DNA from 2 places in the Corynebacterium mycetoides genome. Region 1 is predicted to be linked to the other one. Evidence: predicted binding sites of a transcription regulator. Region 1 holds the regulator's gene; the other holds the start of a gene.
The links. Region 1 encodes LexA, which represses DNA repair genes until DNA is damaged. Its sites were predicted from a motif close to CGAACANNTGTTCG; they were not measured.

Region 1 (3,400 bases):
GGGCGCTGATCTCCGCGTAGTCGCCGCGGGCGGCCTGCTGCTCGAGCTCGCGGCCAGTGGTCCCGGAGTCGGTGAGCTGGGCGAGCTCGAATGCGTTGGGCTTCATCACGTCGGGCGCGGCGTCGGCAAGGTGGGCGCTCAGCGCCACAAGCGGCTTGTCGGAGGTGTCGATGGCGACGACCGCCCCCGGGCAGGCCTTGCGGATCTGGCGCGCGAGCGTGGCGTACCAGTCCAGCGGTGCGCCGGGCGGCAGGGAGCCGGCCATGACGACCGCGTCCGCTCCGCCCTCGGCCATGGTGGAGATGACGGTGTCCGTGATGCGGGCGACGTCGGCGCTGCCGAGCAGTGGGCCGGTCTCGTTGATTTTCGTGGTGCGGCCGCCGCGCTCCGACAGTGTTGTGTTGGTGCGGACGGTGCCGTCGATGGGCACCGTCTTGAGCGGAACGTCCGCCGTGCGGCACAGCAGAGTGAACGGGTCTGTCGGCCCGCAGGGCGCGATGGCCAGCGTGGGCTGGCCCGCCTGTGCGCAGGCGCGGGCGACGTTGATGCCTTTGCCCCCGGCCTCGCGGCAAGCTCGGAGGGCGCGGTTGACGCCACCCACCTCTAGAGAGTCGAGCTCGAGTGTGGCGTCGATGCTCGGGTTGGGAGTGAAGGTGACTATCACTGCGGGGCTCCTCGGGGTCTCGTTACCCCCGATTCTTTCCGAATGTGCCCGGTTGGTCAAGAGGGGGTAGTTTCTCCCCCTGCCAGAATGACCTCGACGCCGTGCTGGGCGAGCTCGTCCAGGATCGATTGCGGGGCGGCGTCGTCGGTGATGACTACGTCGACGTCGTCAAGCGGGGCGAAGCTGACCAGGTAGTCGTTGCCGAGCTTCGAGGAGTCGCACAGCACGACCACTGTGCGCGCGTTGGTCACCATCGCGGACTTGATCGCCGCCTCTTGCGCGTCCGCCGTGGACAGACCGTGCTCGACGCTCAGCGCGTTGGTGCCAATAAACGCCACGTCGGCGCGCAGAAGGGCGAGGGAGCGCAGCGCCGTAGGTCCCACCACCGCCTGCGTAATCGCGCGGACAGACCCGCCGAGCAGCTGGACGTGGGGCAGCTGCGCCGCGGACAGATCCAGGGCGATCGGGATGGAGTTGGTCACGATCTGCCAGGAGGGCGCGTGCGGGTGCGTGGCGATGATGCTGGCGAGCGCGTGAATCGTTGTGCCGGAGTCGAGGAAGATCCCGCCCTCGGGGTGGTCCGGAAGGAAAGCGAGCGCCGCGCGCGCGATTGCCGATTTCGCCGAGGATGCGGAGCGGAACCTCGTGTCGAGCGGAAACTCCGTAGTGAGGTAGGACTGGCTGGCCACGGCCCCGCCGTGGACGCGCTGGATCACGCCGTCCCGGTTCAGTGCCGCGAGGTCGCGCCTAATGGTCTCCGCCGTGACGCCGAATTTCTGTGCAAGCTCCGTGACGTTGACCCGGCCCTCGACGGCGGTCAACGACGCGATCTGTCGCCTGCGTTCTTCTGCGTACATGCCTGGGCCGTCCTTGGGGCTGAGAGGGGAGTAAACCGTCTGCCATTGTTCCAAACAAAACCTGCCCGGTTGGGTGTGTTTGTGTTTGCATGCCCCCAAGCGGGGCTACATACGGGGGCGGAGGGGACCTAGAGGGTCCGGAAAACGGACACGACCCGCCCCATGATCTGTGCCTCGTCTCCCTTGATGGGGGAGAACGCGTCGTTGTGGGGCAGCAGCCACACCCCGGAGGAGTCGCGGTGGAACTCCTTGACCGTCGCTTCGCCGTCGAGAAGCGCGGCGACAAACTCGCCCTCCTCCGCTACCGGCTGGGCACGCACGACGACCCAGTCCCCGTCGAGGATGCCGGCGTCGCGCATCGACTCGCCGACGACCTGGAGCATGTAGAGCTCGCCCTCGCCCAGCAGCTCCTGCGGGAGGGGGAAGTAGCTGTCGATGTTCTGCTCCGCCAGGATGGGGGAGCCTGCCGCGATGCGGCCTACCACCGGGACGAAGCGCGGCTGCGACGCATCCTCGGGGGCGACGACGTCCTCGGCGGTGGACTTCCGGGGCTTCGCAGAATCGGGCAGGTGGCGCAAATCTACGGCACGGGGCTTATTGGGGTCGCGCCGGAGGAAGCCCTTCTTCTCCAGTTCCTTGAGCTGGTAGGCGACCGAAGACGTGGACTGCAGCCCGGCGGCGTCGCCGATCTCGCGGATGCTGGGTGGGTACCCGCGCAGCACAACCGCGTCCTGTATCACCTCCAGGATCCGGCGCTGCCGGTCGGACAGGACACTCATGTCAAGCGTGCTCGGGTCGTCTTTCTTGCGGGGCATCGGTTCTCCTCTACTTTCATCGCTACTTCATCGGTACTTCATCGGCGGCGCATCATCGGGCGTGCTTGCAAAGCTACCAGAAGTGGCAAGTTTGTTCGACATTCTTGGCGCGACACTGGACACGTGTTGGACAAGGTGCTATAAATCGAACATAGAGACGGCATCGAACATGTGAACGGTAGCTTGTTCGACGGTGTCCGACTCGCCCTTAGAGTTAAAGGCAACACAACAAAGGAGACAATCATGACCATCCAGATCGATCGTGCCAGCACTGCTCACACTCCCCACACGGCCCACCCGGCCCGGGCTACTACAGTCGCGGTGTGGGACGTCGCCCCCGAGACGCACACGCGCGCGCACTCAACCCGTGTTCGAACCCTCAGTCCACATAATCGAACTCATGAGCGTGTTCCTCGCCTGCCACGGCCCACGGAAATCCCGGCTGAGACCGCATTCGAATCCCGCCACGAAAACCGCGCGGATATTCTCATGGGCGCCGTTCTCGGTCTCGCGCTGATCCTCGGTTCGGCGGCCGGTGGCGCATTCTCCGCGGACCCGGCGGACCAGGGCCATGGGGCGGCGCACGACGTCGTCTCGGCGCAGGTGCGCTAGCTCCCAGCGCTAGGATCTGGCTCTAGGTTCTGGCGCTCGTCCGGGGGTAGTATCGGGGGCATGCACTGCCCGTTTTGCCACCACGAACAGTCGAGGGTTCTCGATTCCCGCGTCATCGACGCCGGGTCCGCCATCCGTCGCCGGAGAGAGTGTGCGAACTGCGGAGGGAGATTCACCACGGTGGAAAAGGCCATCCTCATGGTGGTCAAGCGCAACGGGGTCAGCGAGCCGTTTGATCGCGACAAGCTCATCAGCGGCGTCCGCCGCGCCTGCCAAGGCCGCGACGTGTCCGACGACGCGCTCAAGCGCCTCGCCCAACAGGTGGAGGAGACGGTGCGTAGTCACGGTAGCTCGCAGGTCGACGCCAACGATGTCGGCCTCGCCGTCCTCGAGCCGCTTCGCGCACTCGACGAGGTCGCATACCTGCGCTTCGCGTCCGTCTACAAGTCCTT
Region 2 (3,400 bases), 210 kb from region 1:
GCTCACACCGGAGTCGCGCCACATGTCCTCTGCCCAGATCAGGGCCAGGTCACCGATCAGGATGGCGGAGTTGCGGCCGTACGCGGCGGCATCGCCGAACAGGTGGGCGTCCTCGTGACGGGCCTGCACCGCCCGGTGCACCGTGGGGTTGCCGCGCCGGGTGTCGGAGGAATCGATGATGTCGTCGTGGATGAGCGCGCACGCCTGGATAAGTTCGAGCGAACTGACCGCGCGCAGCACCGCGTCGGGATCCTCCGCCGCGGCCGTGCCCGTGTCACCGGCGCCGACGAATCCCGCCCACGCGTAGAGGGGGCGGATGCGTTTGCCGCCGCCGAGGACGAAGTCGCGCAGGTGCGCCGCGGACTGGCTCACCGGGGCACCGATCTTGTCCACGTCGGGCTGGCGGGAGTCGAGGAAGTGCTCGAGCTCGCGCTCAACTGCTGCGGGGATCGCGGTCAGCTGCCTCGTCTCGTCCCTGGTTGTGCTCGGCGAATCTGCCACGGCTACCTCCTGCTGCGTGTGGGCGTCCACGTGTGGGTTCGTTTCAACCCTACCTGGGGTTCTCCAGCGGCAGCGCGCGGGCCAGAATGGCAAAGGGACGGGGGTCTCCGGCGTAGGAGAAGTTGCGGAGCACGTCCACGAAGCCCATCTTGCGGTACAGGCCGAAAGCGTTGTTGGCTTCGTTCGGGACCTCCGGCGTAGACAACAGCGCCCAGTTCGCCGGGGCATTCCATAGCAGCTGGGTCAGCATCTTCTTGCCTATCCCGGCGCCCTGGCACCGGGGGCTGACGTGGACCTCGGCGACTTCGAAGTAGCTGTCAAGCATGTCGCGGTGGCGCGGGGTGGGCCCGCCGATGGCGCGCAGCCCGCGGACGAGCTGCTGGTCCCACCATCGTTCACGCGTGCCGAGGAAGCCGTAGGCGATGCCCACGGTGCTCTCCCCGGAGGGCGTGGATTCGACGGCGGCCACGGCGGCGAACCCCGGCCAGATCACTTCTCGACGCCACACGGCGATGCGCTGTGAGCGAATCGAGGGATCGTAGCCCATAGCGGAAATGTAGATGTCTACGAGGTCGGGGGCCAGGAGGGCGAACTCGGCGCCGCCGAGTCGGCGAAGGGACACAGTCACACCTCTATCGAACCACGCGAACGGCGGTGTGCGGGAGGTAGTCACCGCAAACTTTCTATAAACGAACACATGTTCTATTGCTCCGGAGGGGATGTCGAACGTGCGTTTTAGAGTGTGGGTCGCACAACGAAAAACGAAACGCAGGAGGAAACCGAGATGAACAGTATCGTGTCCGCAACCACCAACTCTATCGCCGGCTCGGGGATGCGCGTCGGCCGCCGCGAAACCTTTCTTAGCGCCGCGTACGAGCTCCTCGCTCAGGCTCGGGAGGAATACGACAGGGGCGCTTTCGACCTGGCTTTGGAAAGCGCCTACCGGGCGGCTCTGCGGGTGGCGGGTGCGGTCAATTCCGTGTCTCCCGTCATCCGAAAACGGAAGCGGCTGCCCACAAGCGCGTGGGAGAGGCTGGCCCTGACCTCGGATAGCGGGAAAGACTGGGCCACCTCCTTCGCCGCGTTCTCCGCATTGCGGGGGAGGGTCGCGTCGGGGATCGAGACCGACCCCAACCCGGAGACTGTGCGTGCGTTGATGGAGCTTGCCGAGGATTTCCTCGGCGAGTCGATCCCGGGAATGGGGAAGGTGCCGCAGATGGCCTAACCAGGGCATCGTGCGCCAGGAACAATCCGGATACACTCTCCGTTATACAAGGTGTAGAGCAACCTCAACGGTAGAGCTGGAGAGAAAACAGTGTCCCTTTCGGAGCAGGAACAGCGCACCCTTCGCGAGATCGAGCAATCGCTCCTCGCTGAGGATCCAAAGTTTGGAAGCAAGGTGCCCGGCGGCGCCGGCGCGGCCGGCAACGGCGGCACCGGCCAGATCACCATGCGCAGCGCCGCTCTCATTGTGTTGGGCCTGGTGCTCCTGATCGGCGGAGTCGCCCTGGCCACGGTGAGTGTGTGGTTCGTCGCGCTCAGTGTCGTGGGATTCGCGGTCATGCTTGCCGGCGGCGTCATGGCCCTGCGTTCACCCGCCGTGCCCGCCGCGAGGGCCAAGGGTCCGGTGAACTCCGCGAGGCGCTCCCCGCGGGTGTCCACCATGGAGGAAAACTTCAAGCGCCGCTTCGAAGGGCAGTAGTCTCCTCTCACCGCTTGCCCGTCCGGATTATCCGGGCGGGCTTTTTCTGTGCCCCCGTGCGCGCCTCCCCAAATCCCCCACTTTGTCCCACCCACGCCGAGCAATTCCCGGGCACCGCGGGAAGCGACTCGGGTTAAGGCGTTTCGCGTGATGCTCAGGCGGCTCAAAATCAACAATTGAGACGGGTGTGACTTACTTGCCGGGCGGTTGTTCCGGTGGGCGAAGGGGTGGGGCGGGAGATCCGCCCACAATTTTTCCGGCCCTTAACCTGCATGTTTTCAAAAGTTTAGAATTGTCCGACGCGCCAGTATGGAAAAAGTGGGGGAAAGTGGGATAGAGTGGGGCGCAGCGGAGAAAAGCGGAGGCATCTTGACTACGTGCTGACGCGGATCGCCGCCCGGAAAATTGAACAACCGTAGTCGCAGAGTGAAGGAAGGTGGGCTCCGGATGTTTCTGGGTACCTACACTCCCAAGCTCGACGACAAGGGACGCCTGACGCTGCCCGCCAAGTTCCGCGAGGATTTGGCGGACGGGTTGATGGTGACCAAGGGGCAGGACCACTCTTTGGCGGTCTACCCCCGCGAGGAGTTCGCGGCGCGCGCCCGCAACGCGGCCGCAGCTTCGCGCACGAACCCGAAGGCGCGCGCCTTCATCCGCAACCTGGCTGCCAGCGCGGATGAGCAGACGCTTGATGGTTCGGGTCGCATCACGCTGTCACCTGCGCACCGGGAGTACGCGCGCCTGTCCAAGGAGTGCGTGGTCATCGGTTCGGTCGATTTTCTGGAGATCTGGGACGCCGAGTCCTGGGCTAACTACCAGCAAGAAACCGAGGCCGCCTTCGCGGCGGCCGATGACGACGACATTCTCTCCGGCCTGCTCTAGGACTGACTACCCGACAAGCAGGCACCGACTACTGCGGAGAGCGTGTACGGACTCTGCTCGGGGCGCGGAGCGTTCTGGTGTACTTCCCCGACATCAGAACAGCCGCCCCGGGCAGGGCCCTATGCGTTCCCCGGCTCACGGAAACACGCGCCGACACACGCTGAAAAGTACGCCGAAGAAACAGGGATGAAGGGGGGTGGGCCCGGTGTCACAGGCCGACGACGTCTCGCAGCCCGCGGACATGGACTTCGAGCTGGGTTCCAACCACGGCCACGTGCCGGTCATGCGCGACCGCATGGCCGCCCTGCTCGCCCC

Region 2: BLS40_RS04580 (SAV_6107 family HEPN domain-containing protein) is a predicted target of LexA. The motif match lies at 1,192-1,205, and genes of this name have one in related genera.

The regions. Positions count from the first base shown of each region.
Region 1 is NZ_LT629700.1:737,596-740,995, reverse strand. Features, by position in the region: gene BLS40_RS03680 (1-phosphofructokinase family hexose kinase) at 1-664, opposite strand, end outside; gene BLS40_RS03675 (DeoR/GlpR family DNA-binding transcription regulator) at 721-1,521, opposite strand; gene lexA (transcriptional repressor LexA) at 1,650-2,336, opposite strand; gene BLS40_RS11305 (hypothetical protein) at 2,826-2,948, shown strand; gene nrdR (transcriptional regulator NrdR) at 3,009-3,400, shown strand, end outside.
Region 2 is NZ_LT629700.1:943,519-946,918, reverse strand. Features, by position in the region: gene BLS40_RS04590 (polyprenyl synthetase family protein) at 1-501, opposite strand, end outside; gene BLS40_RS04585 (GNAT family N-acetyltransferase) at 551-1,129, opposite strand; gene BLS40_RS04580 (SAV_6107 family HEPN domain-containing protein) at 1,286-1,726, shown strand; gene BLS40_RS04575 (DUF3040 domain-containing protein) at 1,817-2,203, shown strand; gene mraZ (division/cell wall cluster transcriptional repressor MraZ) at 2,651-3,085, shown strand; gene rsmH (16S rRNA (cytosine(1402)-N(4))-methyltransferase RsmH) at 3,327-3,400, shown strand, end outside.